3 regions of the Providencia xihuensis genome follow, and region 1 is predicted to be linked to each of the others. Evidence: predicted binding sites of a transcription regulator. Region 1 holds the regulator's gene; each other region holds the start of a gene.

Region 1 (11,175 bases):
GCTGGTGGCTGTGGGATCATTGGCTGCTCTGGGGAGCATTTACTATTTTTCTCTGGCGCTGGTTGTGGGGTTATTTGTTTATCAGCAAAAACTGATGATGAACCGCGAACGAGCTCCCTGCTTCAAGGCCTTTATGAATAATAACTTCGTTGGCTTGATTTTGTTTATTGGCATCATGGTGAGCTATTTTTAGCAAGTGAATGATGTTCAATAGACCAACAAAAAAGGTAATGTTTTTCAACATTACCTTTTTGTTTTTTATCGGTTTACAAAACCAGATTAGTCTTTTTCTGGCTCTGTGATTTGAGCGGACTCATCGGGCTTAGCCACTTTTTTCTCTTCTGAAAACTCATCGTCTTGGCTAACACTTTCAATGGTTAAACGGATTTCTGGGGACATTAACCGCGCAAGAACCGCATACAGTTTTTTAGCGTTAGTGGTGAAGATATCATTTTCATTGTTATCGATATAGCCTTCTTCTCTAAGCGTATCAACGAGCGTTGAGAATACTGCTTTATCAAAGAACTCAGGGGCATTAATACCGTGAAGTACAGAGAGACGTTGTGCAAGAATACGGCTTTCTTTTTCCAACGTATTACGGCTTATTTCAGGGCTGGCATTGAGTAATGACAGCGTGATTGCGTAGCGTTGTAATGTTTCACGGACACCAGCGGCTAAGAGTTGTAATGGACGAATACGGCGTGGGTTCAATACCACCATTTCGTCGTCTCTTAGACAGATAAGTTTTTGATTATTTAGCTCATCAATCAGAGTATCGACTGTTTCACGCAGCTGTTCGTCGTTATAACGCATAAACAGTTCAGCTTTTAAGAACGGATAGATTTGGCTGACTTGATGGTGAATTTCTTGACGACTGATACGCTCATGGTGCAACACAATACTGGTGATCAGTGACGGTAACACCAATAAGTGGTGGATATTATTACGGTAGTAGGTCATTAATACGGCATTTTCACGAGGAAGAATAATAATATCCCCCATGCTGTCTTTTTCTACCTCGAATTTATCCATTTGCAACGCGTGTTCGAGCAGTTGTTCAGCCGTTTTATTTGGCGTAGTCGCATCGGCGGTGTATGGAACATTGCGTAATAATTGCAGATAACATTCCACTTGCTCAATTAACTGCTCACGGGTTAATGAACGTTGACGTGAGGCCAGTAAAGCCGTTGCGCACAAGTTGATAGCGTTAGCTGCGGCAGCATTATTGATATTCACCATGATGTTATCTGCTAACGAGCTGACTGTTGGGTTTAACCAAGTTGGGCGCTGCGGCTCAATAGGGTCAATCGAATCACGCCAATCTGGCACGCGTTGGTTAAGGTAATGAGAAAGGGAAATTGGCTGGCCAAAGTTCACATACCCTTGACCTAAGTTACGCAGCTTGCGCAAGCCGCGGATCATTGAAAATAAGCCTTCTTTCTCTTTTTCTGCACCGCGCAGCTCTTTTGCGTAAGTGCCTACTTCCATCACATGTTCATAACCAATATAGATAGGTACGATAGTGATAGGGCGCGAATCACCACGTAGCATGGCTTGCAGTGTCATTGATAGCGTTCCCGTTTTTGGCTGTAATAAACGGCCAGTTCGGGAACGTCCACCTTCAACAAAATACTCAATAGAGTAACCGCGAGCAAATAACTCACTTAAATACTCACGGAAAACCGTGGAATAGAGTTTATTTCCTTTAAAGGTGCGGCGGATAAAGAAGGCACCAAGGCGGCGGAAAATTGGGCCAGCTGGCCAAAAATTCAAGTTGATCCCTGCGGCGATATGCGGCGGGACTAAGCCTTGATGATAAAGAACATAAGACAGCAATAGGTAGTCCATGTGGCTTCGGTGGGAAGGCACATACACAATTTCATGGCCATCTTGCGCTAATTGGCGAACGCGCTCAGCATGCTGCACATTAATGCCTTGATAGAGGCGGTTCCATGTCCAGCTCAGTACACGGTCAGTTAAACGCACGGCTTCATAGGAGAAGTTCGCAGCAATTTCTTCCATCATATTCACCGCATTTTGCTGTGCTTTTTTCAGTGGAATTTTTTTACTGCGTGCTTCATCTTCGACTGCTTTTTCAATCGCTTTTGAGGTCAAAAGCTTATTGAATAGTTCATAGCGTGCGGGCAATTTCGGGCCGACAGCCGCAAGGCGTTGGCGGGAATAGTGAATGCGGGCGACACGCGCTAATTTATTCGCAATAATGGTATCTGTGCCGTGGTCTTGCGCCATTTTCCCGATGGAAACGGGGGGCGATAGGCGAACAAAGCTATCACGACCTAACCACAGGACAGCAAAGAATTTTTGCACTCCGTTTAATAGCTTCAGTGGTGGTGCAGGGGTATGCCCTTCACGACCTGGAGAGCGCCCAAACATAACCGATGCAGGGAGCATTTGAATATCCAGATTCGGATTGTTTTTATGCAAATCTAAATACGCATGGAATGTTTTGACGGAATCTTTACGCGGATCTGGTGAGTAATAACGAAATACGCGTGGGCCATCATCGATAAACACATAAGCAGGAAGCTTTGTTCCATTGATGTCGTTATCAACCAAAGGGTCAGGCAGACCGATAGCCAAGCATTGATGCCGTAGCGTTAGGAGGTCGGACTTAGAGTGATAAGGCAATACATACAGCGTTGGCCTGTTGGTATCAAGCTGCAGCTCTGTAATTGGGTCCGATGGAATTAGTTTACTTTTTACCAATAATTTAAGTGGTAAATTCAACGTGTTGTAATATATTTTACGCCATAGTGACATAAATGATTATAGCCTCTTGTTAACAATGCTGCTCAATCATACCAGAAATCCACTGGTAGATCTGTTACTGACGATTCACTTTGACTGTAAAAATCGATTATTGTTTGAATTTTTTAAGGAATAAATATGGCAAGTCAAACTAAGGGTTTTACCCGCGTGATTAAAGCAGCAGGGTACTCCCTTAAGGGGTTAAAAGCGGCTTGGATAAATGAAGCGGCATTTAGGCAGGAGTCTGTTGCCGCAGTCATTGCGATTATTATCGCCTTTTGCTTAGATATCAGTTACGTGGATAGAATATTGCTGATCAGCTCCGTTGTGCTGGTGGCTATCGTCGAGTTACTAAATAGTGCAATAGAAGCTGTTGTTGATCGTATTGGCAGTGAATATCATGAACTTTCAGGGCGCGCTAAAGATATTGGGTCAGCGGCTGTATTCATCAGTATTGGTTTAGCGTTATTTATATGGGCACTGATTTTATGGCAGCGTTATTTTTCTGCCTAGCCAATAAACGTTGTTTAGAGTCGAGAAAAGAGAGTCAATCGATAGCAAATGCCTAAATTCAGCAATTTAACTGTTTCAAATCTTCATTTACCTGTATATACTCACAGCTTGACTGTATAAACAAACAGGGGAACGGAATGAAAGCACTGACGGCTCGACAACAGCAGGTTTATGATCTGGTGCGTGACCACATTTCGCAAACAGGTATGCCTCCTACACGTGCTGAAATAGCAGCAAGTCTTGGTTTTCGTTCGCCTAATGCGGCAGAAGAACATTTAAAAGCCTTGGCTCGCAAGGGTGTAATTGAAATTGTTTCTGGGGCATCACGAGGCATCCGTCTACTTCTTGAAGAAGAGGCTGAAGATCAAGGGTTACCTTTGATTGGGCGCGTTGCCGCTGGCGAACCTTTATTGGCACAAGAACATATTGAAAGTCATTATCAGGTTGATCCTGAACTTTTCAAACCTCACGCAGATTTCCTATTACGTGTGAATGGTATGTCGATGAAAGACATCGGTATTATGGACGGTGACTTATTAGCAGTTCATAAAACACAAAATGCGCATAATGGCCAAGTGATTGTTGCGCGCATTGATGATGAAGTGACTGTTAAACGTTTTAAACAACAAGGTAATCGTGTTGAGTTAATCGCTGAAAATCCTGAGTTTGCGCCGATTGTTGTCGATTTACGCGAGCAAAGCTTCACCATTGAGGGTTTAGCAGTTGGGGTGATCCGTAATAGTGATTGGTATTAATTCTTAGATTATCAGGTAGGTAGCGGCGCGCTGCTTGTTTGATTTTTCCATTATTGCTGGCAGATTTCACATTGATGTATAGAGATCTGCCTGCTTTACTTAGTTCTTATCTTTTATATCCTTTTTTATACTACTTTTCGTATTCTTTTCTTATATAAGTAATGTCGTGGATTCTACAACGTTATTTGCTACTTTTTTTTGCAGTGATCGGTTGCTCATGGTCATGGCTACAGTGTGCGTGGTCTTTGCAGCTATCAATTTCATCACACTTTTTACATAAACCATGGTTTTCCACAACAGTATGCCTTAAACGGAACTGATTAGTTTCCGCTAGGCTAATAATGGCGGCTTCTATTGTTGCGCAATCACTTTCAGTCACACTACCGCAATGATCACAAATTAGCATCACTGAGATATGACTTGGGTTATCAAAGTGATGGCAAACAACGTAGCTGTTGGTTGACTCTATTTTATGAATAAAGCCTTGCTCCATTAAAAACTCAAGCCCACGGTAAACAGTGGGTGGTTTTGCTTGTGGTTCAACTTCACGCAGCAAATCTAATAAATCGTAGGCACTGATAGCTCCGTGTTGCTGTGCAATAAGACGTAACACGGTTTCTCTCTGTGGAGTCAATCTAACGCCCCTTGATTGGCAGATACGCTCTGCCATCACAAGTATCTTATCTTCACTCATTTTTTTCATTTTTGACTCCAACTTCGAAAACTAAGTATCGACTATAGGAACAAGTTTATCATAGTTTTCTGACTGAAATAGCTTGAAAAGAGAAAGTAGAAGGGAGAAGGGCATGTACTCAACTGAATTTTGTTAGATAAAAATGAAAAATAAAAGAAATAATAAATGGAGAAAACAATGAATATATTTTTATTTATTAATAATAAATATTGGAATTCTATAGATACGATAATAAATATTAGGCAAAGAATTAAATCTCTGCCTAATATATTATGGGTTAGTATTTATATTCAATACCTAACCAATAGTTGCGACCTTCTTCAATATAGCCATTGGTATATTCATAAGACTTATCAAATAAGTTATTCACTGAGCTATTGACGGAAACGCCTTGCCCTAAGTCATAATCTAAACGCAGGTCAGTTTTAGCAAATCCGCGCACTTTACTTTCAGCATCCACATAGTTAAATGCCCAGCTTCTGGCTTCTTCAGTCACCGTAATACTAAACGGTTCGTAAGGGGTAAATTTCACCCAAGCAAAGGCTTTATGGGTTGGCAGCTCAGCCACATGCTTGACGCTGTAGTGTTTTGGATCGGCATGAATATACCCGTAGCTTAAACCTGCTTCCATCCAATCGGTAATTTGGCCTGTCGTGCCTAAATCAATACCGAAGTAGTCGACTTTTCCGCTATTGCGGTTTTCTAATAAAGGATTTCCATTTTTATCAGTACCGACACGATGTGCCATAATAGCATCTGAGACATGGTTGTAATAAATGCTGGAGGTATATGACCAAAGAGGAGAGATATGGCCTTTGTAAGTTAAATCGTAAGTCAGCGCACGTTCTGCATTTAGATGTGGGTTAATAACAAAAGTGACAGGTGTTTTCATTTTTTCTTTGGTATAACGCTCTTTTTGCGTTGGGAAACGGCTTCTTTCAGAAATTGAGAATTGTACTGTGTCTTCATTTGCTAAGTGGTAACGCGCCATGGCTTCCCAGTTGAAGGCATGCTGACTATTACCATCGTATTTTTCGAAGTCTGTTGTGTCGTAATTATAACGTTTACCATCAGCACTTTTACGCCAGTCATAACCAATACCACCGATAATATCTAAGTTATCAGTGGCAACCCATTGATATTCTGTGGCAATAGAATAGGTATTGTCTTTATAGCGGTCGAAGGGCACATCTTTTCTTGCACGAGCACGGTGAACGTCTTCTTTCCAGTGTGCGGCGAATGACAACATATCGAGTTCACGCACGGTGAAATCAACACGCATGTCGGCACCGTTGCTGTAATCATCGTAACGACTGTAGTTATAGATACCTTTTTCGTAATCTTTGACCGATTTGTATTGGTGCAAGGTATTTTTAAAGGTGTCGTGATAGAAACGGCTTTGTAAGGCTATATCGTCAGTGACTTGGGTTGTCCCATTAAAATAAATGCTTTCTTTATCATAAGCTGGCCATTGCCAAATTTGAGGCTTCTTATTCGTGACACTTGGTGCGCTGTTCTTGTCACCATCTTGTTTAAGATAGGTCACAACATACTCATCGGCTTCACGTGGTGTCCAACCCACCTTGACCATCATCCGTTTGTCATCTGTTGCAGAGTTAGGGCGGCGTCCATTGCTCCCTGCTAACGGGTTATCATTCTCAGATCCTGGGATCCCCATAAAACGCTGCTTATACTGGCTACCACTGACTTGAATAAACCCTAAGTCATTGCGGCCACCTAATCGTGCGCTAATATTGTGGGCATTATCTGCACCGCGGGCAAAACCTTGGTTTAAGCTGATATTGGCTTCAAACGGCTTTTTCGGTGTTGCGGTGGTTAAGTTAATTGCACCACCCATCAAGTTTGGCCCTTGCAGTAACGAGGTATAGCCCGTCGAAAGCTCAACACTCGCCAACTCGCTAGTCATAAAGCGACCTAAGTCCAACGTACCATCATAGGGCACGTAGGTTGGGATACCATCAAAGAAGATAGGTACTTGGCGGCTATCGAAACCACGCACATTCACCTGTGTTTCGTTACGGTTACCTGATTTTTGAATAGAGACCCCTGGCATGGTGCTCAATGCTTGCGCTACGTTGGTTTTATTCAATTGCTTCATTTGTTCTTCAGTGATGACATTGGCATCCGCTGCAAGTGGCGTACTCCAAACAGACATCACGTCAGTATTTTTCTCTGCTTTAGGGTCAGATGCGGCGTGCCCTTGTGCTGCGAATAAAGCCATCCCAACTAAATAGGTTATTTGTTTTATTTTCATTATGTCTTTCCAGTTTCATTAATTACGATATATTATTTTTTATATAACGATGTGCGTCATTAGCCATAAGTTAGTACAGCCTATGGGGGTAGGCTGTTTTAGCGAATGGTTTTTTTAACGCAGACTTCTTAGGTTACTGCTTAAAAATCTTCACTTTTATATCTCGAGGTGCCGCATAATATGGTGCGGAAGTCACCAACAATGGCACGCCTGTTTGGGCGAATTCTTCAATGGTTTTTAAATTGATTCCACCCGCTAAAGACAACTGACAAGGCCGATTCTGCGCGTTAGCCAGCTGCTGTAATTGCTGAATTTGGTTTGTTGGCAATTTATCGAGCTGCACAATATCTGCTTGCGCTTTGATGGCAAGTTCAGCTTGTTGATAATCGTCGGCTTCCACAATGATTAACTTTTCGGGTGCATTTTGGCGTAAAGCTTGCACATGCGCATTCCAATCATCTGGATTTTCAAGGCACTGGCGATGGTTAGTAAACAGCAAAATACTTTCTGCGCTGCCTGTTCGGTGAATAATGGCGCCTCCTGCCAAAATCGCAGTTAAGGCAAGAGGCTTAGTGTTTGGAATGGTTTTTCGCGTACAAGCGAGTTGCCCATTAGGTTGATACTGGCGCAAAATAGAGACCATTTGCTGGGTGTAGTGGCTAACACCCCCGCACCATTCAAGGACGTTTTGCACCGCTTTCCAGCCTTGATGTAACGCTTCAATCGGCCCTGTTGCACGAACTAAAATACTTTGCGGTTCGACAATCTGCCCATCATGAAAATGGCATTCACAGGTAATCCCTAGCTTTTCTAGCATGCGTTTTGCAATGTGAATACCACTGACGCAGCCCCCTTGCTTGGAGGCAAATGTCATTACGCCAAGTTGTGAGTGCAACCCCAAGGCGCGGGTGGTTAAGTCTCCATATTGAATATCGTCTAACAGCAGCTGGTCAATTAATGCATCAGGTAGATAAATCATAATGTCAGTTCCGATTCATCCACAACATCCCACGAGACCATCGCCCAGTCCCTTGATGGATAAGATATTTTCTTACCTGATGCTGTTTGAACATCGTAATAGTGGCGAAGAATATCCGTTTCTTCTGGCGTGATATTTTTGAGTGACCAATTGACACTATCTACAAAGGCTTCAAAGTTATCAAAGCCGCCTTTATTTGGGCTCTTAATGAAATCGACACGGGCATTGATACCCATTTGATGCAGGATGTTCACCGCATAAATATAGGTTGGCAAACGAATTACTTCACGGCCAATTTCACGGATAATATTTTCATCAATAAAGGTTGGGTTGATGGTATGCGTGGTGTAAACGCGCAGTTTTGTCTGGCGATTTAGCTTAAGTAGTGCCGCTTTTAAATCATCGACTAACGTTGAGCGGGAAGCGACGGATATATCCACTTTAGGCAGAGTTGCCCAACTGTCTTCCCAGGCAAGTTGCTCAAAGTGGGCATTGGGAATACCAAGTTCTTTAGCGCGAAGCCGTGCCATCTCTAGCATGCCACCGCTGTAATCAATACCAATAACCTCTTTAAATTCATTGGCGAGGCACAGGCTAATCGAACCTGGGCCACAGCCCACATCTAGCAAAGTGTGTGCGCCCGTAAAATCCATCAGTTCACGAAAGCGTACTAAATAGGGGTCATTAGGATTTGCACAATTTTGTGCCATTTGCTGGGCTTTTTTATCCCAATGTTCGGGTTCTTTGCGGGTTCTATGCGCTTGCTGCATATGCTCTTGGTACATTTTAGAAAAATCAATTTGGTTGATTAACATGATCCCTGACCTTAATAAGAAAACGTTGATGGAAGCTGGAAGTGAGCTTGAATACTGCGCTCATCCACATTATAAAGTGCTGCCAAGTTAGTAAGTGTTAACATACTTTTTGATAAGCCTTGTCGCGCTTTTTGTTGTTTGTCTAGCAAAATGACGTTGTCAGCGATGGCGGCGGCGTGTTGTGGGTGGTGGGTCGACATCAACACGGTCATGCCATGGGCTTTCAATTTCTCAATTTGCTCAAGTAGGCGAATTTGGTTACCAAAATCGAGGCTAGCGGCAGGTTCATCCATAATCAGTAGCAAGGGTTTTTGTATTAACGCACGGGCGATTAAGACTAATTGTTTTTCGCCGCCACTGAGTGTGCTGTAAAGGCGAGTCGCAAGGTGAGGGATGTTCAGCCGTTCGAGTTGTTGAAGAGCTTGGTTTTTTTCGCTATCACCAGGGACAGAAAATAAAGAAATATGAGGGGTTAAGCCCATCATAACCATATCTAATACAGTAAAGGTAAAAGGCGTATCGTGAGCTTGTGGTACGTAAGCAATCACTCTTGCGATGTCCCGCTGTTTTAGCGTTTTTATGGACTGATTATTGAGCAAAATTTCGCCATGGATTGCGGGTAGCAAACCTAATAACGTTTTCATTAAGGTGGTTTTGCCGCAACCATTTGCACCCAGCAGGCAAGTAATTTCCTTTTCAGGTAAGGAAAGATTGATGCCATCAATGATTGTGGTGTTGTGGTAGCCAATGGCAACGTTATTAAGGGTCATTATCGTCATTTGACCCGCCTTGTTTGCAATAAAATAGCCAAAAAGAACGGTGCACCGACCGCAGAGGTGAGGATCCCCAACGGTAGTTCAATGGCGGCAATTGTACGAGCGAGGGTATCCGTGATCAGCAGCATAATTGCTCCAATCGCCAGTGATGCAGGGAGCTGGTAACGAAAGTTAGCGCCCACTATCATCCGAGTGATATGGGGTACAATCAACCCTATCCAACCAATAATCCCCGCAATGGATACCGCACTCGCCGTGAGTAACGTGGCGCAGACGATAAAGATAGCGCGCATTAAACTCACATTAATACCAAGGCTTTTGGCTTCTTCATCCGATAAGCTCAGCAAATTCATTCGCCATCGTAATAATAGCAGGGGAATGATGCCGATTATCATTAATGGCAAGACGGACAAAAGGTCTTCTTGCGTAATGGATGATAGCCCGCCTAACAACCAAAATGTAATCGAAGGTAATTGGGTGTAAGGGTCTGCCAAAATTTTCATCAAAGAAATGGCAGAGCCACAAATGGCGCTGATGGCAACACCGACAAGGACTAACGATAAAATTGGATCATGTTGGCGTGCAAGACGCGCAATAAAACACACGACGGCCACGGTGATTAAGCCCCCAATAAAGGCGGCTAACTGAATATAAATCAATGATTGTCCAAAGAAAATACCGACAACAGCGCCAACGCCAGCACCTGCTGAAACCCCTAAAATATCGGGGGAAACCAGTGGGTTGCGAAACATACCTTGGTAAGCCGCACCTGCAATGGATAGTGCTCCGCCAATAATAATTGCAGCTAATGTGCGAGGGAAACGTATTTGCCAAAAAACGGTTTCATTACGTGGGTCACTAACATCAACTTGAGAGGAAAATAAACTGGCAAATAGGCGGTACAGTTCATCGAGGGTAAGTGAATACTTACCACTCGTTAAAGCAATCACTAAGCTAACGAATAAAATGAGAATTAATAATAAGGGTTTAACCCCTTTGTACGTCATTCCACTCATGATTTTTCCATCAGTAAATCAACCTGCTCAGAGGTTAATGGTGAATGATAGAAAAGGTCAAAGAATTCAGCAATATCTTGCTTTATCGTCGCGGCAATATGGCCATCAAAGTGGCTTTGTAAACGGCGCATGCCAAGAAGGCGGTTAACGCCAGGAGGGCCATCTAACCAGCCAAATGGCATGCCCGTAAAGACAAGCAATTGCTGATTGGCGATAGCATCTAGCCCTTTCCACAGTGGTGAGGACGTCATAAATTCAATGGCTTCATCATATTGCGTTATAATAATATCAGGGTTCCATTGATAAAGTTGCTCCATGGAAATGGAGGTGAGCCCGCGAAAATTAGGGATATCTACGACGTTACGCAAACCGAGCATTTCTATGGCTTCGGTATGAATCGAGCCTTTAGCGCCTGTTTCTAGCCCTTTTGCCCCACGAGCAAGGTAAAAACTTAATGGTTTTTGTTGGGGTTTATTAGCAAAGGCAACCGCATCATCCAGATAACGCTGGGCGAGTTGGCTGAGTTTTTGTGCTTGAGGTTCAACACCGAGAGTTTCACCAAGCTGAGTGAGTTGTTGGGGGG
Region 2 (11,175 bases), 1.9 Mb from region 1:
ATCGCAATTGGGGTTTTGTATTTAGTTCAAAATTCAAACGAGGGCTAAGAATTAAGCGCCTGGTTGAGTAACAACTTCAGTTGTACCTTGAATTTCGATTTCAACGCGACGGTCTGGCGCTAAGCACTCGATCAGAGCAGCACGGCCTTTAACAGCGTCACATTTGTTGCCAGTTACTGGATCTTCTTTACCGCGACCTTCAGCTGCGATTGCAGATGCTGGAACGCCTTTAGATACTAAGTAATCAACAACTGACTGAGCACGTTTTTGTGACAGTGGCAGGTTGTAGTTTTGTGAACCGATACGGTCTGTGAAGCCAACAACCAGTACACGACCTTGAGTTGGGTCGATGCTGCTCAGTTCGTTGTACAGTTCGTTCAGAGCTTGCTGACCTTCTGGTTTCAGAGAAGCTTTGTTGAAGTTAAACAGAACGTCTGAACGCAGTGTGAAACGTTTGTTTTCAACAACTGGAGCTGCTGGCTCAACAACTGGAGCTGGAGCAACTACTGGAGCTTCTTCTTGACCAAAGCGGTAAGCAACACCAACACTCAGCATGCCGTTGTCTGGACGAGTACCGATATTGTCTTTATCACCTAAGTTGCTAACCCATTGGTAGTCTAAACGAGTAGCCCACTCTGGAGTGATTGCGTACTCAAGACCCAATGCGTATACAGGCGCAACGCCAGTATCAGTTTCTTTGTAGTTACGTTGGTTAGCTTTAGCTTCTGTACGGTAAACCATACCACCCAGACGAGTATAAACGTCTAAGTCATCCATGATTGGATAGCTTAATTTAGTGGTTAATGAAACACCCATAGAGGTTAAGTCGCCTTTGTCAGCGCCTTTGTATTTCATTTTACCAAACCAGTCGTAACCTAATTCGAAGCCCATGTACTGGTTGTATTGGTAACCAGCAAATGCACCTGCACCTAAAGTGTCACGCTCAGTAGAACTACCTACTGATGGGCCACCGTTAGGAGTGAATTTAGTGTCTTCGTAATGAGACCAACCTAATTTAGCACCTGTATACCAAGTGTTATCTTTTGGAGCTGCTTGAGCAACTGTTGCAAAAGCGGCTACTGCCACTGCTACTGCGATAGCTGTTTTTTTCATTTTTACGCCTCGTTATCATCCAATATTGGCATGGCCTCAATGAGCCTTATTATTCGCCATTGGTTCAATTTACTTGCTAGGTTTCGCAGACATTATCTACAAAAAATTAATAAAAGTAAAAAATAATGCCGTAAGCTTAACAAGCTAAAGTCTACAACGAACTTAGAAAGATACAAGTAGAGTGAGCAATAAACGTTAAAAAAAGTATTTTTTTAGTGTATAAATCAGAGAGATATGTATATTTCGTATTATGATTGTTTTTTATCTATCTGATTGATCTTCAATGCTTTTCATTTCACTTTAGGGATAAATATTTCTAAAGGTTAAATTTAGTAAGAAAATTCTTAATCTTGGTTAGTGATAGTGAGTTGAATGAATTTTTAGGTTGTTTAGCTGTCCTGATTGCATACTCACCATATTATATGTCTTTTGTGGGCGCATAATAAAGCCGATAGAATGACCTTCTTGTGCTGCGTCTTGTAAGCGAACAAAATCTTGTTCATTTAATTCAGGTAGCCATCCTAAAACAACACTGTAATTACCACTCTTTAATGCTTTTTCCATTGCATCAATGGTGGTTATTGGTGCCATATGATTTAACTGCATAACCTTATGTGTAGGAATACCCGCTTGTTCTAACCAGTGTTTACTAAGTTTTTTGTTTGGGCTTAACCACAGTAACCAACGTGATTGAACACCAAACTGACGCAGCATAGGCAACAAGATGAAATCCATTATAGGATGTTTTTCATCGTAGACAAGTTCACTCACCATACCTTGCTGCATTGAGCCATTGGTTGGCTCCGCAGTTTGGAAAGATTGTGTGTAATTATTAAGAGAATGTTCTGTTGTGTTATTCCAAGAATAGATGCTCATAATTCACCTCGCAACAATGCTGTATGAACATACAGTAACTGTATATCCATCCAATATCAAGACTATTTTTTCAAAGCGCTTCGCAACTTTGGTGTTTTTCTATGCATTCTACTTGGCATTTTTTATTGAAACTCTCAGAATTGGTTATGCGTAATTGCTTGTAATGAAAGAAATAATAAAATTAATTTTCTCAAGGATGAAAGTTAACCAGGCCCAAAAAGGAGTTAAGGTAAATGTTGTTATCAGAAGAAAAAATTTTTTATTTGTACCGTTTATTAAACCGGTTGGGTGAGCTTAAACGCAAAAACCACTTTGGCGGATACTGTTTATTAGTCGATGATGCGATTGTGGGATTATTACTGGATGGGCATTTTTATCTCAGAGGGTGTTTGTTAGCGAGAAGCCACTTTGAGGCCTCGGGGCTTGATAGGCTAGTCTATACTAAAAAAGGTATCCCATTGGAAATGCGTTATTACCAGCTATCAGAGCAAATGTGGTGTGACGAAAAGCGTCTTCTACAACTTATTGAAATTGCTTACCATTCTGCTGTTGAGGAACTGCAACAAAAGCAGGTTACAACGCGTAGAATAAAAGATTTACCGAATATGAATATGTCTGTTGAAAGGGCTTTGGGGAAGATAGGGATCTTGCATGCTGACGATTTACGCATGGTGGGTGCGAAAGCCTGTTTTATGAAGTTAAAACAACATGGAAGGCATAAGCCAAGTATTAAGTTGTTGATTGGTTTAGCCGCCGCGATTGAAGGGTGCCACAGCGCAGTATTACCGAAGACAATTAAGCAAGAGCTAATTGCCTGGTATAATAGTTTTGAATTAACGACAATGTGATAGCGTCATCGTAAAGGTGCTTAATTAAGCCGTTTAATTGACAGCACTGCATAAAACAGAAAATCAAGCGGGTATTAAGAGCTTGTTTTATATTCTAATACCCGCTCATCGGTAATATTTATGATGAACTGATTTGCTGGATCATTTGTTTTATTTCAGGAATAAGCTCAAGTAAAAGCTTTATTTGCTCCATGATTAACAATGTTTTTTCATCATCACTCGCTGAAATATTGTCAATACGGTGTAAGAGGCTATCACGCAACTTTTCTGATTTTTCATCAACGATATATGGATCTAGCGTGGTAATTTGTAGAGAAGATTCGACATAACAAATGGCATCATTTAATAAGGTTAAATTCTCTTCATTTTGTATTTTCTCTCGGTGAGCGCCAAGGGCGGAAATATAACTTAGTAAAGTATGATTCAAGCATAATAAACGAAATGCCTGCTCTTGGGTTATCCGATAAGATTTAGGGTCTGATGCCATATTGGAGACAATGGAAGCAAATTCGGCATCATTATTATGTGCCTCACGGCGTGCTACTCGATATTCTAAGCCGTTGTCTTTTCCTTGGTAGTATTGTAATAAAATCGCATCTAAATAGCGGCAATTGCTATCCATGGTTTTTTGCACAACCTGAGGCAGTTGGCGAAATTTCCAATCAGGCCAAATAAAACTCACCGCAAGTAATGCGATAAAGCAGCCAATTAAGGTATCGATAATTCGAGGGAGTGCGACATCGAAGCCCTCACCGAGTAGGTTAAAACAGAATAAAACTAACAAAGTAATAAACAGCGTGGCTTGGGCATATTGGCTGCTTCGGAACATGAAGAACAACAACCCTGAAATCACGATGAGAGTAAGCTGCCCTTCTATTGAAGGGATTAAATTAAGGAGCGGTAAGCCGATAATAATACCCACAATCGTGCCGATGATACGTAGTGCTAAACGTCGTTTAGTGGCGTTGTAGTTAGGTTGGCAGACAAATAAACTGGTGAGTAAAATCCAATAGCCCCTTTCCATATCAAACAATTGAATAATTGCATAACCTGTACAAAGTAAAATTGACATTCGCACCGCATGGCGAAATAAAGAGGATTTTGGCGTTAAATGGTGATTAATGCGTGAAATAATATCGCTAAAACCTGAGAGCGATTCATCAGATAATTGCTCAATTTGCTTATTATTTTGTTGCCATGAGCTTTGTTCAAGGCTCAGCCCTTTCAGTTGAACATCGATACCTTTCAAGTTTTTCAATAAATTATGTAATGCCTTGATTTCATGGAGCGTAGGGGATTGTTCCTTGAGGAGTTGCAAGGAATTTTCAAGGTAAGCAAATGTACGTTCGAAGCGTGGATTGTGTTGGTATGGTTTACGCCATAACACAGATTGAGCAACTTGTTGGCAAGCGCGGGCTTGCATAGTTAATAAACGTTGAAAACGGAATAAAATATCATGATGGCGAAGTGTACGGCTAAGCTGTTGATATTGAATATGGGATGAGCTGGCTCGCTCATGAATATCTTGAGCAACAAAATAATAATGCAGAGTATTGCGCGTCCCTTTTTGCCCTCGGTCGCCTTTTAAGCGGCTAAGTAATGCGCTTTTTGTTTGGTTCATGGTATTAACTAAGCTGCTGTTAACTAGCGCTAAATCATAAACAGATTGCTGATAATCATCTTCAAGGTCGGGGTCAAATAAGCTAGCTTTAGCATCTAAATAAGCAGATAACTGTTGGTAACACTGCGTAATGGCATCTTGCAATGGCCGCACTGGAAATAAAATATGGCCGATTAAGGTTAAAAGGTTATACCAGATTGCCCCTATTAGAAGAAGGGCTGGCTGTTGGTACCATGTATCGAAAATTGGGACGCCTAACATGGTGTAGATTGCAATTAATAATGCACCGAACGCAATGGTGGCATAACGTTGCCCTAATGCACCCAATAAAATAAATCCGCAGGTGGAAAATGCTAATCCAAAAAAGAAAAATAGAGGATAAGGAAATAAAAGTTCAATAGAAACTGAGGCAATAAAAAAACAAAAAAGAGTAATAATTAAATTTTTTATTCTGCCAGTTAGCCTATCATCTAAGTCAGTTAATGCAGCAGCAACGACACCTAATGTAAACGGAATGGTGATTTTTGGCTCTTGACCTAAGAGCCATGGTAATAAGGTTGCGCCTGTCAGGGCTATAAAGATTCGGATATAATATAGAATATGGCTGTTATAGAGCACACGACGATAACTGGTAAGCAGCGTTAGCACAAAGTACCTCAAAGGTAAGAAAATCCCTATTCCTTATAGGATAGCGTGTTTACTCGGAATAAAAAACCGTTTGGAATCAAGCCAACGTATTTTAGTCATTGATATTCTTAGGTGCAGGACGTATGGAACTGAAATCAACACAGATTGGACAGCGTCTGGCTCAGCATCCCTACAATCGGGTTCGCTTACTCAACGCAGGTATTGAAGTTAGCGGTGAAAATCACCAATATCTTATCCCTTTTAATGAACTTATCGATCTTCGTTGTAAGCGGGGTATTGTCTGGGGGGAGTTAGAGTTTGAAATTGTAAACGAGCAAGTCATTCGTTTGCATGGTACTGAATGGAAACAAACTCAGCGCTTTTTTCATTATTTAAATGAAAAATGGCAGCAATGGAGTGGAGAGATGAGCCAAGTGAGTGCAGAGGTTCTCACTCAGTTGAACAATAAAATTGAGCAAATATCACAGCAAGATGCATGGTTGAGTTTACGCCAATTAACGGTGATTAAAGATAATATTAAACAGCAGTTTTCGTCGCTGCCATTACCCCTTGCCCGAATTTCGCAGTTCGAAAATTGTTCAGTACAGTACCAATTATGCCTACAGTGGCTGAATCATAGCCAACAGTGTCGTAAGCAAATCAATGAGAAATGGTGTGAATCTGTTTTGACTCGTTACCACGATTTCTTTCAGCAAGTGGAATCATCACCGCTCAATCATTCTCAGTCTTTATCCGTTATCAATGGTGAAGATAACGTACTTGTGCTTGCGGGGGCTGGAAGCGGCAAAACGTCTGTATTAGTGGCTCGTGCGGGCTGGTTAGTTCTACGGGGATTAGCAAAGCCAGAGCAAATTTTACTGTTAGCGTTTGGTCGTAAAGCCGCAGATGAAATGAATGAGCGTATTCAATTACGTTTGCAACAAGATGAGATTCAAGCAAAAACTTTTCATGCTTTAGCTCTCCATATTATTCGAGAAGGCAGTAAAAAATCCCCTGTAGTCAGTGAACTAGAAAGCAACACTAAAAAACGCCAAGCGTTACTCTTAAAAGAGTGGCGCGAGCAGTGTTCAAGTAAAAAAGCGCAAGCTAAAGGTTGGCGAGAGTGGCTGAGTGAAGAGCTGATGTGGGATATTCCAGATGGCGAGTTCTGGCAAAACGAAAAAATAACCCAGAGAGTCGTTGCACGTTTAGAACGCTGGCTAAGTTTGATGCGAATGCATGGGGGTAGCCAAAAAGAGATGGTGGATAATGCCCCTGAAGGGATACGAGAGTTATTTCATAAGCGTATTAAATTGATGGCTCCGTTACTCAAAGCATGGAAGAACGCGCTAAAAGAAGAGGGGGCGGTTGATTTTTCTGGGCTGATCCATCAAGCGGTTAATATCCTCGAAAAAGGGCGATTTATTAGTCCATGGAAACATATTTTAGTCGATGAATTTCAAGATATTTCACCGTTAAGGGCTAAGCTTTTGCAAGCGTTACGCCAACAAAATAAGCAAACAACCTTGTTTGCGGTAGGTGATGATTGGCAAGCTATCTATCGCTTTAGTGGTGCTGAGCTGGATTTGACAACATCTTTTGAACATAACTTTGGTGAAGGGGAGCTTTGTGCTCTGAACACCACTTATCGGTTTAATGAGCGTATTGGTGACATTGCTAACCAGTTTATTTTACAGAATCCTATCCAGCTAGATAAGCCTTTGAACAGCTTGGTTAAAGGTAATAAAAAATCTGTCGTCCTTTTGTATGAAGAGGCGTTAGAGCGCTTGTTAGATAAAATGAGCGGGTATGTGCTTGATGATGAAATCATATTGGTTTTAGCGCGTTATCATTATTTAAAACCAGAGATCCTAAATAAAGCGCAAACACGTTGGCCGAAGTTGAATATCCAATTTATGACGATCCATGCATCAAAAGGGCAACAAGCTGATCATGTTATAATTTGTGGGCTCAATGGTGGAAAAGATGGGTTTCCTGCACCAGCAAGAGAGTCAATTATTGAAGAAGCATTATTGCCACAACCTGAATCATTTGAAAATGCAGAAGAACGGCGCTTACTGTATGTTGCAATAACACGTGCAAAACAGCAAGTTTGGCTACTCTATAACCCTGAAAACCCATCGGAGTTTGTTGAGGAGCTCAGGCAATTAGGTGTACCAAGACAGAAAAAACCGTAATGATATTGCCCTGTGTTGAAAGTGTTTGGCACAGGGCAATCGATGTATTAGCCTGTGCGTTTGGTTAGGTAACTTTGATAATCAGGGATGACAATATCGATTGCCTCATCAAAAAATGGTGAGGTGATGAGAAAATCTGCGGTTGCAGGATTAGTGGCAACAGGAATGTTCCACACGGTTGCTAAGCGCAGTAAGGCTTTGACATCAGGGTCATGGGGTACAGCATTGAGTGGATCCCAAAAGAAAATCAAAAGGTCGATTTTTTGTTCTGCAATCATGGCACCAATTTGTTGGTCTCCCCCCATTGGGCCACTTAGCATACTCGTGACTGGCAAGCCTGTGTGCTGGTTAATCAAATTACCTGTTGTTCCCGTCGCATACAGTTTATGAGCTTGCAGGCGCTGTGTATTTTTCGTAGACCAAGACAGCAAAGACGACTTACAGTGGTCATGGGCAACTAAAGCAATATTTTTTGAGGCACCTATAATACGGGTTGTTGATTCCATGGTTTTCCCTTAAGTCAGATGGACTTTAAATATCGTTAAAATTGATTGGGCAAAGATGTACCAGATATATCATAATGCTAGTGAATAGTTTACTGGTTTTGGGAGATATTTTGATGAAAGATCAAGAAATTGCTGAAATTTTAAAAAGCGTGAAGACCATAGCATTAGTCGGTGCGAGCGAAAAAGTTAATAGACCCAGTTATGAAGTCATGGAATACCTATTACATCAAGGCTATCACGTCATTCCTGTCAGCCCAAAATTAGCAGGGCAAACGTTGTTAGGCCAGTTGGTATATGAAAAGCTAAGTGACATAAATGAGCCAATAGATATGGTGGATGTATTTCGTAATGCAGAAGCTGCTGTCGGTATCGCGCAAGAAGCCGTTGCTGCTAAGGCAAATGTTTTGTGGCTACAAAAAGGCGTGATTAGCGAAGAGGCACAAAAAATTGCATTAGAAGCGGGAGTGAAGTTTGTGATGGACAGATGCCCAAAACAAGACATTCCAGCTTTAGGACTTGAGAAATAATGATTTTACTTAACAGTTAAAAAGTAAAGCAGCTAAGTGCTGCTTTACGGTTGCGTTCATTAATGAGAAGAAAAATTAGTTACGCAGACGCGGTGCCTGCAACTGAGACCTTATTGACTCTGCAAGTTCATCCATCGAAGGTTGTTCAGGATGGTCATCTGCAGATTCATAAGTAATTTGTGCTTCAGCCAAATAAGTATGAACAGCATCCCCATTGTCATCTTCCATAACAACATGATACCAAGGCAGATCGCGTAGCGTACTGTTTGAGGCAATATCATCATCATGTGGTTGTTCGAGCGAATATTCAGCGTCCACATCAACAACGACCCCTAAATAGCCGAGAAGTTTGTGTCTGACTTGTTGCCCGATCCCATATTTACTGGTGATCATCATAGCGACCTCCTAATAGCCTTGCTTGTACTTCAATCTATATGTGGGCAGTGTTGCGCGTTTTCAAGTTAACGTATGGACAATTAGCAATAACGCAATACACTGTCTCTATATGCAACGTTGAGAAAGCAGTGCCTCACTAGCAGATTATCTGTTCAACGGGTAAAAAACAACAGCTAAAAAAGAGAACCACACTATTATGCTCTAAAAAGGAGGCGAACATGACAACATCAGGCCGTTACTTTTATATTTATGGGCGAGTTCAAGGGGTTGGCTTTCGTTATCAGACCTATCATTGGGCCAATCAAAATGGGCTTAAAGGTTTTGTGAGCAACCGTGAAGACGGCAGTGTAAAACTTGCGATTTATGGCTCAGAGCAAGATATTGAATTTGTCGATGACTGGTTGAAAGCGGGTGGACCACCAGGGGCTAAAATTGATCATTTTTTTAGTGAAAGCTGGCAAACGGCGCCAATAGCGGATTTTAATGTCCGCTATTAGTAAGAAATCAAATACATTTCACAGGCTTAGGCAAGCCAGCAAGTTTAGTCGCTTGTTTGGCTGGCCCTTTTGGAAAGAGCCGGTATAGATAGCGGCTATTGCCTTTTTCTTCCCCAAATTGTTGCGAAACGGCTTTGACTAACATGCGGATCGCTGGGGATGTATTAAATTCTAAGTAGAAGTTACGCACAAAACGAATGATTTCTAAGTGCTCATGAGTCAGTTCAATGCCTTCTTCTTGCGCAAGTAAAGGGATGAGTTCCTCTGACCATTGTTGGCTATCGAGCAAATAACCTTGAGAGTCCGTTTCAATTTCTTGATTGTTAAACAGCAACATACTTTATTAATCCCAAAAAAACAGAGTACAAATTTAGCAAAAATGAGCCCATAACCCAAGCGAACGAATTAAAATGTTGATATTTTCACCCAACAGACTGAAATGCGTATATTTTTAAGGCGAACGAACAAGTTAGGGGTTTACATCCACGAAGAGGATGTTTATAGTGCACGTCATTGCGGAGGGGTGGCCGAGCGGCTGAAGGCAGCGGTCTTGAAAACCGCCGATGGGAAACCATCCGAGAGTTCGAATCTCTCCTCCTCCGCCATCTTCACTTCTAGTAACGTCTTCCAATCCCAAGTAAATCAAGCATTCCAACTAAATCCCATTATTCCAACGTCTACTATCGTCTATTGAAAATTACCCCCTTTAGGTGGTGTATAATTAAAATTACCAAGGAAGTCATCTTTGGGGATTTTATTCACTACTTCATGATATTACGACAATTTTTCTTTGTTTTTCATGTTCCATTCTTCTTTAGATACATGAAATTCAATGCCTTCACCTGTTGTAACCTTAAACCTTCGTTTAAATTGCAAACCAGCTGATATCATTGTTGCTTGTGAAGCAATACTATTAACATCTGTTCTGGATATAATTTGTAAGAGATTTAATGTTTCAAAACCATACCTAACTAAAGCTATTGCCCCCTCTTTTCCAAGCCCTTGGCGCCAAAACTTACTAGCTAAGATATATCCCAGTTCTGCCGTATCATCACCATATGGAATAATTTTTACTGTTGTAGATTCAATTTCATAAGGCACACACAAAATCCAAAATCCTACAAATTCTCCATCCATAAAACCAGCCCAACATCCTAATCCTCGTTTAGCTCTAGTTAATGAATCAGTGAACTCTTTTTCGCTTGCTTCCGCAGTTTGAGGACCATCTAGGTACATCATAACTTTTGGGTCCTTTCCTAGATCAATCTGATATTGTAAATGCTTTTCGTTTAAGGGAACGAGTTGCAATCTGGTTGTTTTTAATACAATCTGCTTCATTTGTATCATCCGATTATATTTAAAACTATGGAGAGACGCTGAAAAATTAATAGAAAAGGATCAGCTATTACACTTAGCCTATCAAAAAGCGATTGATTGTTGGCATTCCTTATTAACGGATACTTTAGAAAAAGGGGTCTCTGAAAACATTTTTACCATAAATTGTGGATCAGCTGATGAAGTAGCTTGGCGTTTGATAGCCACATCGTTTGGACTTGAAAAGCTTTTGACTGCAAAGCCTACTGATTTTAAAAATTGCCATGTAAGTATGTATCTTAAAGTTTTTGTTAACCACGAAATAAAACTTAAAAAATCTATTTCATAGAAAATAACTAAAGTTTTGATGTGTCCTTATTGTTTAGCAATCAATATCTAGGCTAGATTTTATTTGTGAACTATTTTTTGCTTATTATAGAGTGAGTTAGACGGGCTGGCTAATTAGCCGAAAACGCCCGTTCATCCTCACTAAGAGATCTATATTTTACACTTCAATTCAGTTGATGACCTACCAGAAAGGAAACAAAGTTACGGCTATAGGTCGCTATGAATGGTTTAATGGTTATTAGCTAACAGGGGCACAGATATTTATTGGTTGATATGTACTAGTTTATTTATCAATCCATCAAAG
Region 3 (11,175 bases), 990 kb from region 1:
CCAGACACAATCGAAAGGGAAACAGGCTGGCAATAATGGGCAACCGCCATCGCGAAAACACCACCTTGGGAAAAACCCAGTACCGAAAATTGGTTAATTGCTAGGTTATCAAGTAGTGCTTGAATATCGAATGCAAAGCTTTTTAATGATTTTTTGGCGTGAAAAGTGGAATCACCGAGGCCAGCACGTTCTGGCACAATTAAGCGAATGTTGTATTTTTCCAGCAAATCTAAGCCAAAGCCAAGGTTGCCACTCATTCCTGCACCAGTACAAAAAATCACAGGAAAACCTGTTTTGGGCCCTGATTCAAACCAGCAAAGTTGACGGCCATCAGAGAGCGTCATGAAGTGTTGGCGTGGGTTAATCAACGGCACATTGTACATGGTAAATTCCTAAAACAGGCAAAGAAAGATTGGGTGATAAGATAGTTCAGTTAATAATTATTCAAACTGGCATTGTTATGGTTGCAATTTTAAAGTATTAAAGAGGTAAATTGCAAAATATTAGCTGAATAATTAACGAAAAGAGGTGTTCATGGCATTTTCGGCGTCAGAAAAGCAGGTTTTATTGGCAGTGAAAGGGGTTGGCCCGATGGTGATCAGCCGTTTGGAACAGATGGGGTTTTCATCATTGGCTCAGCTTAGTGAAGCATCTTATGATGAAATTTTAATTGCTGGTGCTGCACTTACAGGTTCAAGTTGCTGGAAAAATAGCCCACAAGCTAAGAAAGCAGTTGAAGGGGCTATCTTAGCTGCAAAGCAAGCGCTTGAATCAGGGCGTTAATTTACTTTGTGTTTCATTTTCCATTTTTTGCTGCGCAGGATATTGAGCATTTGAACGGCCATGGAAAAGAACATTGCGAAATAGATATACCCTTTAGCAACATGAACTTGTACGCTTTCGAGTATCAGTGTAAAGCCGACTAAAATTAAAAAAGAGAGCGCGAGAATTTTAACGGATGGGTAGCGTTCGACAAAGTCACCAATACTTTTTGCGGCTAACATCATGATAAGCACTGCAATAATCACTGCGGCCATCATAATAAACAGGTGATCAGAAAGCCCAACGGCGGTGATAACGGAATCGAGGCTAAAAATAATATCTAACAGGGCAATTTGTACAATAGCGCCCCAAAATGAATGCACTTGCCGCTGCGCAAGATTGTTTTCATCCTCTCCTTCAATAGTTTCAAAAATTTCTTGGCTGGCTTTCCATATCAGGAAAATTCCCCCTGCACATAAAATGATATCTCGAGCGGAAACGACATGGTCTGCAATGGTGAATAACGGGGTTGTGAGGCGTGATAACCAGGCAATTGAGGCTAATAAGGCAAGGCGCATGACCATCGCTGCAATTAGCCCTGTACGCCGGGCACTATTTTGTTGGTGAGCGGGGAGCTTACTCACTACGATACTCAAAAAAATAATATTATCGATACCTAAAACTATTTCCAAAATGGTTAGAGTGGCAAGTGCCATCCAAGCATTGGGGTCGAGTATCCATTCAAACATCTGTGTACCTTTTATTATGAAACAGGGATAAATGTTTATCGTCTGCTTTGGTACAGGCGACACCTTGTTGATTAAGTGAGATTAAAATGCCGAGCTAACAGTGGGGCGGTAAAATCTTTTTTAAGGTAGAAACCGCGAGGAAGCGTCATAATGGGTTGGCCAAACTCGCCAATGGCTTCTGTCAGAGCCTTATTGTTTGCCGCTTTTGGGCGGATTTGTAGAACTTGCCCATGGCGTGCCGTAATTGTTTCGACTTTTCCCAACACAATCAAATCCATTAATTCTTCCCAATCTTGCCGTAGTAACTGTTCCTCAAGCGGGGATGGGCTCCAAATTACTGGGTTAGCGACCCGACGTTCCGCTAAGGGAATTTGGCGTTCACCTTCAATAGGAAACCACAGTATACGCGATAGTTTACGCCGTACATGGCTATTTTCCCATGTTAAACCGCTGTTCCCTGTTAAAGGGGCAACGGAGACAAAGGTCGTTTCGAGAGGAACACCATGGCGGTCGATAGGGATAGTTTTGAGCTCAACGCCAATGTGGGCAAAATCTTGCTCCGCCTTACTACCTGCACTCGCCCCTAAATAATATTCAAGTAGCATGCCTACCCAGCCTTTATCACGTTTTAGATCGGGGGGGATAGGGACACTGGCAATTTGGGCGAGTTCACCTAAAGTATAGCCGGCAAGCGCTTGAGCCCGACTCATTAAGGTAGCTTCGTTATCTGGTGGTTGTGGTGGCGTAAATGACATAATGCTCTAAAAATTAAATGTATAAAAAACAATCAAAAATAATTCACATAACTAAGAGAGTATAACACTTTTTCATGACTATTTTTAACTGCATGATATATATGTAGTTAATGCTTTTTATCCAACGGTATTAAATTTTGTTTATCGGGTTATTCATGTTCATCCCAAGATAATCACAGGATCATACACTAGGTTATCCACAGGTTTTCTGGATAACTGTGTAAAACAGTGATTACTGTGTGTATTTACAGCCTTGACGAATGGGGTTTTATGATGTTCATCACAAAAATAGAGTAAGTTAAACACATTAGTTGTGGATAAATACGACGTTGTTTGATATTTGCTCAGTTAAAGTCCTAAGCTTTTTAGTGAAAAAATTAACCAGTGGATAACGTGTTTTTTGGGGCTTTATTTCGTTGATTTATCAAAGTTTATTAGATTTTAATTATTTTTGATAAAAACCTGATTTGGGGATATACCCTGATTGCTATAGGGTTGTTCACATGGATATCCACAGAAAAAGTGAATAACATCCTTATTATTCACTTTGGCTGTTTATAACTATCATAAATTAGACAGGTTATCCTCAGAAGGCTTAAACCATGCGGATTTAAAATCAAACCAACCAAAGGTATTCATCCTAACGCCGCGCATAGTGCGTTGACCTTGCAACTCAAGCCAGTGGTGAAATATAGGATGAAAGATTTGTGAGTCAATTAAGCTTTCACACCACGCTTCGACATCAAAAGTATTATTTCGCCATTGATTTAATTGCGTATCGAGGCTATCACCAAGGCACTGACGTAATAGTGGCATTTCATACAAGGTGGCAAAGATAGAAAACTCAAGGGGTTTAAAGAAATTGGCGGTGGCTAGCCAAATATCACTTTGGGAATTGCCGTTAAACCAGTCATCATAGTCAACAATGTTGATTTTTAACTCGACTCCTTGTTCATGCAACACTCGCTTCATAATTTGGCTGATTGCATAGAACTCGTGGTGGTGATGGTAAAATGTGACCGTTAGCTCTGTGAGGTCGTCAGGTTTGGGAAATAACGTTAGCATTTTGCTGTGATGCCAGTGCAGCAATAAACCATAAGCAGGTGCCCAATGGCGCTGGTAAAAAGGTTCACAATGAGCAAGTAGGTTGACAGGCGTGAGAAAGCTGCATAGCCATTTGCGAACGTCTTCCCGCTGTGATAACTCAGAGCGTTGATCCATCAATAAAAAATAACAACCTTCTTCCATACGGCTTTCTAAGGAATCATTATGGTGTTTATCACCATCCATTTTTAGAGTGGTACACACCATTTGTTCTGAAAGTTCAGGTACAACCCAAATGGTGACCTCATCCAAGAGCGCGCGATAACCAAAGTAGCGGTCAAAGGCGGTAATGGTCAGCTTTTGAGGCAGGTTTTTATCAACTTGGTAGGGGCCAGTGCCAATAGGGTAGCGGTTAAAGTTTTCTAGGCTTTCCCATTCTTTAGGTAAAATAGCCGCATGGTGACTACCTAACAACCAAGGCAGTTGTTTATCAGGCTGATTTAACTGAATATCAATGACATAAGGCAGTGGTGAACTCACAGATTGAATATGGGAAAATAGAGGCCAGCACTGTTTTAAACGTAATAATGAGTGAATAATATCTTCCGCAAGCATTTCCCGCCCATGATGGAAATAGATAGCAGGGCGTAAATAGAAACGCCAATGGGTGTCACTGATGTCCTGCCAGTGGTGGGCTAGCCCGTCTTCTACTTCCCCTTTTTCCTCATTTATATGGGTTAACCCATTAAAAATTTGGCTCATTAAATGAATTTCGGAGCGGCGCATGGGGGCTCCCGGCAATAAATTGGGGAAATCACGGTAATAAATAATGCGTAAGAGATTTTTTCCTTGCCGATAGCTACGCTCTAATTCGGAAAGCACCATTTGTCGGATAGTTTCTTTATCACCCACTAACGCCACGAGTTTTTCAATGCTTTCCTCTTTAAGCAGTTGTTCTGCTTGGGCTTGCTGGAGTTCTAACCCATTCACATGGAAAATAAGTGTAGAACGCTTGCCTCGACCAGATTCCGCTTGCCAACTTAACCAACCATGGCCTTGCATGTTATTTAATAACGTTCGTACATGACGGCGCGAACAGAACAAGATATCAGCAATATCCTGCAACGTGGTTTCACTATCGTGCCCTTGAAAATGTTGCCAGAGGCGAACGAATTGTGTTTGTAAGCGTGTATTAGACATAAAAGAGGAACTCCGGCAAAAATTGCATCAATTTTAATTTCCTAATATCTGCGGATAATAGGTGGCAGTAAGTAGCTCGTTTGGCGTGCAATTGCAAGCCGACTCCCCCATTTAGAGTAATGGTGTATATATCACCGAGCCGGTTCGCCGGCTTTTTTTTATTTTTTCGTCATATTTTGCGCTGTGGCGTTGTTGACTGCGCTCAGCTACTTGGGTCACATACTTGTGTATGCTCCCCAAGCTATCTTCGCTTGCCGCCTAGCCACACCTCAAACTATTTAGAAAAAATCGGTCAGTTAAAAGCAAAAGTAAAAGCAAAAGCAAAAATTTATTTTGTTATTAATTATACAGGAAGAAATTAATAGGGAAGTCGTTTGGAGTCGTAAATTTGTTAAGAAGGGTTAATTCCGCATTTTTGAGGTGAAAAGCGGCTATATATGAATAAATGTGAGATAAAAGCGGAAATACGCCTACCGAAGCAGGCGTAGTGAAGCCGTTGCCATGTGAAATATGACGAGTATCTTAGTTCATAAAGGTTGGGATTTGTTGCTCATAATTCTTTATTTGGTCGACATGTTGCAATGTCAAACCAATGCTATCTAACCCATTCATCATGCAATGACGGCGGAAACTATCAATATCAAAATGATAGGTTTTATCCCCTGCAGTGACCGTTTGTGCTTCTAAATCAACGGTAAACTGGCAACCTTCGTGGCTGTTGACGTAGTTAAACATCTCATCCACTTCTTGCTCGCTTAATTTGATTGGCAACAGTTGGTTATTGAATGAGTTGCCGTAAAAAATATCTGCAAAGCTTGGTGCAATAACCACTTGGATACCAAAATCCGTCAGTGCCCATGGGGCGTGTTCACGAGACGATCCGCAGCCAAAGTTTTCGCGGGCTAACAAAATACTCGCCCCTTTGAAAACAGGTTTATTCAGTACAAAATCAGGGTTAGGCTGCTGACCATTCTCATCTAAAAAACGCCAGTCATTAAATAAATGTTGACCAAAACCTGTGCGGGTGACTTTTTGTAAAAATTGCTTTGGAATAATCGCGTCAGTGTCCACATTCGCGGCGTCTAAAGGAGCAACAATGCCCACATGGGTGATTAACTTGTCCATTTTTCTCTCCTTTAAATCTGAATATCGCGAACATCAGCGAAATGACCATTAATCGCCGCCGCAGCTGCCATTGCAGGGCTGACTAAATGGGTGCGACCTGCTCGGCCTTGGCGACCTTCAAAGTTACGGTTACTGGTGGACGCGCAACGTTCACCTGGGTTTAAGCGGTCATTGTTCATGGCTAAGCACATGGAGCAGCCAGGTAACCGCCATTCAAAGCCTGCATCAATAAAAATTTTATCCAAACCTTCTTGTTCTGCTTGGGCTTTTACAGGCCCCGATCCTGGAACCACAATAGCTTGTACGCCATCAGCCACTTTTTTGCCTTTAGCAATTGCTGCGGCTGCACGTAAATCTTCAATACGTGAGTTAGTACATGAACCGATAAACACTTTATCGATCTTGACATCAGATAACTTAATACCTGATTGTAACCCCATATAAGCTAAAGCTTTTTCAGCAGATGCGCGCTCAACAGGATCCGCAAAAGACTCTGGTGCAGGGATCGGTTGGTTGATTGCAATCACTTGTCCTGGATTGGTTCCCCAAGTCACTTGTGGTGCAATACTGCTAGCTTGAATGGTGATGACTTTATCAAATTTAGCATCATCATCCGTTTTTAAGGTCTTCCAATAAGCAACGGCGTCATCCCATTGCTGGCCTTTTGGTGCAAACTGACGGCCTTTCATGTAATCAAATGTTGTCGCATCTGGTGCGATAATACCTGCTTTTGCACCCAATTCGATGGCCATATTACAAACCGTCATGCGACCTTCCATACTCAGGTTTTCAATGGCTTCACCACAAAATTCAACAATATAGCCTGTACCACCTGCGCTGCCTGTTGTACCAATGATCGCCAAAACGATATCTTTTGCTGTAATGCCTGCAGGCGCCTTGCCGACCACTTCAATTTTCATGGTTTTTGCACGAGCTTGTTTCAGTGTCTGGGTCGCCATAACATGCTCAACTTCTGACGTACCGATACCAAACGCTAATGCACCGAAAGCGCCATGGGTTGCGGTGTGTGAGTCCCCACACACAATCGTCATACCTGGTAAGGTGATCCCTTGTTCTGGCCCCATTACATGAACTATCCCTTGGTATGGGTGGTTCAAATCATACAGGGTGACACCAAACTCTTTGCAGTTTTTCATCAGTTCTTGCATTTGAATACGCGCCATATCACCGCAAGCATTGATGTCTTTGGTTTGGGTGGATACGTTATGATCCATCGTAGCAAACGTTTTACTTGGTTGATGCAATGGACGGTTTTTGGTTCTTAACCCATCAAATGCTTGTGGAGAAGTGACTTCGTGTACCAAATGACGGTCGATATAAATCAAAGGGATTTCGTCTTCGACTTCACGTACCACGTGAGCATCATATAATTTTTGATATAAAGTTTTGGCCATGATTAAACCCCTTGTGCAATATAACGAGCAATAACATCGCCCATTTCACTGGTACTGATTGATTTGCCCGCACCCGCTAAATCGGATGTTCTGTGGCCATCTTCTAATGCTTTGTTAACTGCGCGCTCTATTGCATCAGCAGCATCGGCTTGGTTTAAGCTAAAGCGTAATAACATTGAGGCAGATAAAATTTGGGCAATTGGGTTTGCAATGTTTTTACCCGCGATATCAGGTGCTGAGCCGCCTGCAGGTTCATATAAACCAAAACCGTCTGCATTTAAGCTCGCCGATGGCAACATGCCCATTGAGCCTGTGATCATTGCACACTCATCAGAGATAATATCGCCAAATAAGTTAGAACATAAAACTACATCAAACTGCGATGGTGCTTTAATCATTTGCATCGCGGCGTTATCGATATACATATGATTAACTTCTACATCTGGGTATTCTTTGGCGATTTGGTTGACAACCTCACGCCATAATACAGAGCTTTGCAAGACGTTTGCTTTATCGATTGACGTCACTTTATGTGTACGTTTACGCGCAGATTCAAACGCGATACGTGCAATACGCTCGATTTCGTAACGATGATACACTTCGGTATCAAACGCATATTCTTCACTACCTTCGCCTTTGCGGCCTTTCGGCTGGCCAAAGTAAATACCGCCTGTTAATTCACGAACGCACAGAATATCAAAGCCTTGTGCAGCGATATCTGCACGTAACGGGCAAAATGCCTCTAAGGCCTGGTATAAGCGCGCTGGACGCAGGTTGCTGAATAATTTGAAATGCTTACGTAATGGTAATAATGCCCCTCGTTCTGGTTGGCTATCGGGTGGCAAATGTTCCCATTTTGGGCCGCCAACTGAGCCAAACAACACCGCATCAGCTTCTTCACAACCTTTTACCGTCGCTTGTGGCAGTGGCTCGCCATGATTATCGATGGCCGCACCACCGACATCATATTCTTTAGTGTTAATCGTAATAGCAAAGCGTTTGCTCACTGCATCCAAGACTTTATGCGCTTGTGCCATTACTTCTGGACCGATACCATCTCCCGGTAATACGGCAATTTGATAACTAGACATGGTTACACTGCTTCCTTTGTGTTTGATTGTAATTCTTGGTTTATTTTTTGTTTTTCGATTTCGACTTGTTCAGAACGCCAAATGCTGTTTAAGACGTGAACCATCGCTTTTGCTGAGGATTCAACGATATCTGTCGCTAATCCCATGCCGTGGAACTTACGGTTATGGCATTCCACCACGATATCCACTTGGCCTAATGCGTTTTCACCATGACCTTTTGCAGATAACTGATAAGAAACTAATTTCATTGGGTAATTGGTGATGTTGCTAAAGGCTTGGTAGATAGCATCTACAGGACCATTGCCTGTTGCAGCTTCAGATTTCACTTCATCGCCACACTGCATTTTGACAGTTGCGGTTGCCACAATGCTTGAACCAGACTGTGTACTGAAATAATCCATCACAAAGTGGTCGGTTTCATCTTGTTGCTTAGTAAAGAATGCCAAGGCTTCTAAGTCATAATCAAACACTTGACCTTTTTTATCGGCTAAGTTCAAAAACGCGGTGTACAACTCATCCAATTTGAAGTCTTTGCCTTCGTGATAGCCCATTTCTTCCATACGGTGTTTCACGGCAGCGCGGCCAGAACGAGAGGTTAAATTTAATTTCTCTGCTTTTAAACCAATTGACTCAGGCGTCATGATTTCGTAAGTTTCGCGGTTTTTTAATACGCCATCTTGGTGAATACCTGAGGAGTGGGAAAACGCATTGCTACCAACTACTGCTTTATTGGCTGGGATTGGGGTGTTGCATAATTGGCTAACTAATTGGCTAGTGCGATAAATTTCTTTGTGATTAATATTGGTGTGGACATTTAACATTTGCTCGCGCAATTTAATGGCCATAATGACTTCTTCTAATGCTGTATTTCCAGCGCGTTCGCCTAATCCATTAATAGTCCCTTCTACTTGACGAGCTCCCGCTTGAACGGCGCTAATAGAGTTTGCGACGGACATGCCTAAGTCATCGTGGCAGTGAACTGAAATAATGGCTTTATCAATATTTGGAACACGGTTATACAAATCGGTAATGATACCGCCAAATTGATAAGGTGTTGTATAGCCTACGGTATCAGGAATGTTAATGGTGGTTGCACCTGCATTAATAGCCGTTTCAACAATACGGCACAAATTGTCAGGGTCTGTACGTCCTGCATCTTCACAAGAAAATTCAACATCATCCGTGTAGCGTCTTGCACGTTTGATAGAGTTGATTGCCATATCCATCACACCATCAAACGACTTATTTAATTTTTTCTCCATATGTAAATTGGAGGTGGCTAAGAAGATATGGATACGGAAGGCTTCAGCCACTTTTAAGGATTCTGCCGCAACATCGATATCATTTTCAACACAACGAGCCAATGCGCAGATACGGCTATTTTTAATTTCACGAGCAATAGTTTGAACTGATTCGAAATCGCCTGGTGATGACACAGGGAAACCAGCTTCAATAATATCAACGCCTAAGCGTTCTAATGCGAATGCGATTTGTAATTTCTCTTTTACGGACAAACTTGCTTGTAACGCCTGCTCACCATCACGTAATGTGGTATCGAAAATAATGACTTGGTTGCTCATATTGTGTTCCTCATATCGAATTTTGTTTTAATAAATTGAGTTTTATGTTCTTCCAAAGCCGCAGGCATAAAAAAACCCGCGGGTTGCGCGGGTTCTTAATGTTTGTGGACAGTGCCTTTCTATTTTCCGTCCATAAGCATACCGCGCAAATTTAATGCGAGTAGTAGTAGGCTTAGTAGGCGAATAGAAAATGTCATTTTAAACTGTCTCTCATCAATATCTAAATTAAACTGTATTTATTGATACGTGATCTTAAAGTTAATGTCAATCATGGATTTCTGACTGTTTTTTACCAATTGTGAATTAAGCCCTTGAGTTAGGGTATGTGACTATTTTCACTAATTTCTATGATGTTTTTGCCTATTTTTTGAGTCTAAACTTAGGGTAAAATTCTTTCAATGAATTTTATTGGTGTCTTTGATTCATATAACTTATTGTTTTTTAAATTATTGTTGCCTTTTTTGGGGTTTAATGATTTGTAAAAAAGATAAAACACATAAAATTAATTACTAAAATCAATAGCTATTGATTAACTTAGTTGTCTAATAAATGAATAAGTAAAAATTAATCTGATAATAAGAATAATTACAGAATCCAAATGCGATTTATTATGATTTCTTCGGGAAATTGTTTTATTATTTTTACTGAGAGTAATCGTGATTCTAATACAAAAATATCACTCATTACCTTGGTGAATGTTTGCGTTTTATAATGATATCTATTCTGTGAATTATAATTAATGAGTAAAGTAATAGAAACGTCGTTTTAATAAATGCAGGGAAAGCGAAATAGCTTACTATCTATAAGTTGTTTCAGAAATAATATTTAACGAGTTTATATATTCGTCGGTATTTTTAAGGTGAATTTGTCTTTTCGTTAATGAAAAATGATAAATATATTTAGTGGAGTAAAAAATGACTGATTTTGATACGATTTCAACAGGTAAAAAAGAAAGCAGCGATATTCACCTACGTAATGTTGATTTAAATTTATTAACCGTTTTTGATGTCGTTATGCAGATGCAAAATGTCACGAAAGCAGCACAAGTTTTGGGGATGTCTCAACCCGCGGTGAGTAATGCGGTTTCACGTTTAAAGTCAATGTTTAACGATGAACTATTTGTTCGTTATGGCCGTGGTATCCAGCCTACATCGCGGGCAAAACAGCTTTTTGGGCCTGTAAGACAAGCGTTGCAATTAGTGCATAATGAATTACCTGGCGCAGGTTTTGATCCACAAGATAGCGACCGTATATTTAATTTATCGATTTGTTCACCTTTAGATATTCGCTTGGCTGCTATGATTGTTGCAAAATTTAAAATGGCCTCACCTAATATTAATGTGTTTATTCATTCATTTTTGGATAATAACATTGCACATCAGTTAAAATATCAAGAAATAGATTTCTTTATTGGATATAACCAATTCGAAAAACCCGAATATCAACATCAGGTT

Evidence for each region. Region 1 encodes LexA, which represses DNA repair genes until DNA is damaged. Its sites were predicted from a motif close to TNCTGTATGTACATACAGNA; they were not measured.
Region 2: sulA (SOS-induced cell division inhibitor SulA) is a predicted target of LexA. The motif match lies at 2,007-2,026, and genes of this name have one in related genera.
Region 3: mutH (DNA mismatch repair endonuclease MutH) is a predicted target of LexA. The motif match lies at 2,500-2,519, and genes of this name have one in related genera.

Annotation. Positions count from the first base shown of each region.
Region 1 covers NZ_CP169565.1:473,467-484,641, forward strand. The annotation lists gene ubiA (4-hydroxybenzoate octaprenyltransferase) at 1-193, shown strand, start outside; gene plsB (glycerol-3-phosphate 1-O-acyltransferase PlsB) at 280-2,781, opposite strand; gene ACE2AL_RS02080 (diacylglycerol kinase) at 2,908-3,282, shown strand; gene lexA (transcriptional repressor LexA) at 3,420-4,037, shown strand; gene zur (zinc uptake transcriptional repressor Zur) at 4,219-4,740, opposite strand; gene ACE2AL_RS02095 (TonB-dependent receptor plug domain-containing protein) at 5,009-7,006, opposite strand; gene modD (ModD protein) at 7,140-7,985, opposite strand; gene ACE2AL_RS02105 (bifunctional 2-polyprenyl-6-hydroxyphenol methylase/3-demethylubiquinol 3-O-methyltransferase UbiG) at 7,982-8,800, opposite strand; gene ACE2AL_RS02110 (ABC transporter ATP-binding protein) at 8,812-9,579, opposite strand; gene ACE2AL_RS02115 (iron ABC transporter permease) at 9,576-10,583, opposite strand; gene ACE2AL_RS02120 (ABC transporter substrate-binding protein) at 10,589-11,175, opposite strand, start outside.
Region 2 covers NZ_CP169565.1:3,062,195-3,073,369, reverse strand. The annotation lists gene ompA (porin OmpA) at 52-1,113, opposite strand; gene sulA (SOS-induced cell division inhibitor SulA) at 1,468-1,989, opposite strand; gene ACE2AL_RS13940 (TfoX/Sxy family DNA transformation protein) at 2,223-2,837, shown strand; gene yccS (YccS family putative transporter) at 2,956-5,106, opposite strand; gene helD (DNA helicase IV) at 5,229-7,283, shown strand; gene ACE2AL_RS13925 (methylglyoxal synthase) at 7,331-7,789, opposite strand; gene ACE2AL_RS13920 (CoA-binding protein) at 7,903-8,316, shown strand; gene hspQ (heat shock protein HspQ) at 8,392-8,712, opposite strand; gene ACE2AL_RS13910 (acylphosphatase) at 8,931-9,209, shown strand; gene tusE (sulfurtransferase TusE) at 9,217-9,546, opposite strand; tRNA gene ACE2AL_RS13900 (tRNA-Ser) at 9,727-9,814, shown strand; gene ACE2AL_RS13895 (GNAT family N-acetyltransferase) at 9,984-10,547, opposite strand; gene ACE2AL_RS13890 (hypothetical protein) at 11,162-11,175, opposite strand, start outside.
Region 3 covers NZ_CP169565.1:1,467,195-1,478,369, forward strand. The annotation lists gene ACE2AL_RS06390 (alpha/beta fold hydrolase) at 1-383, opposite strand, end outside; gene ACE2AL_RS06395 (helix-hairpin-helix domain-containing protein) at 535-783, shown strand; gene ACE2AL_RS06400 (TerC family protein) at 780-1,511, opposite strand; gene mutH (DNA mismatch repair endonuclease MutH) at 1,583-2,266, opposite strand; gene sgrR (HTH-type transcriptional regulator SgrR) at 2,831-4,510, opposite strand; gene leuD (3-isopropylmalate dehydratase small subunit) at 5,033-5,635, opposite strand; gene leuC (3-isopropylmalate dehydratase large subunit) at 5,647-7,050, opposite strand; gene leuB (3-isopropylmalate dehydrogenase) at 7,053-8,141, opposite strand; gene leuA (2-isopropylmalate synthase) at 8,144-9,721, opposite strand; gene leuO (transcriptional regulator LeuO) at 10,636-11,175, shown strand, end outside.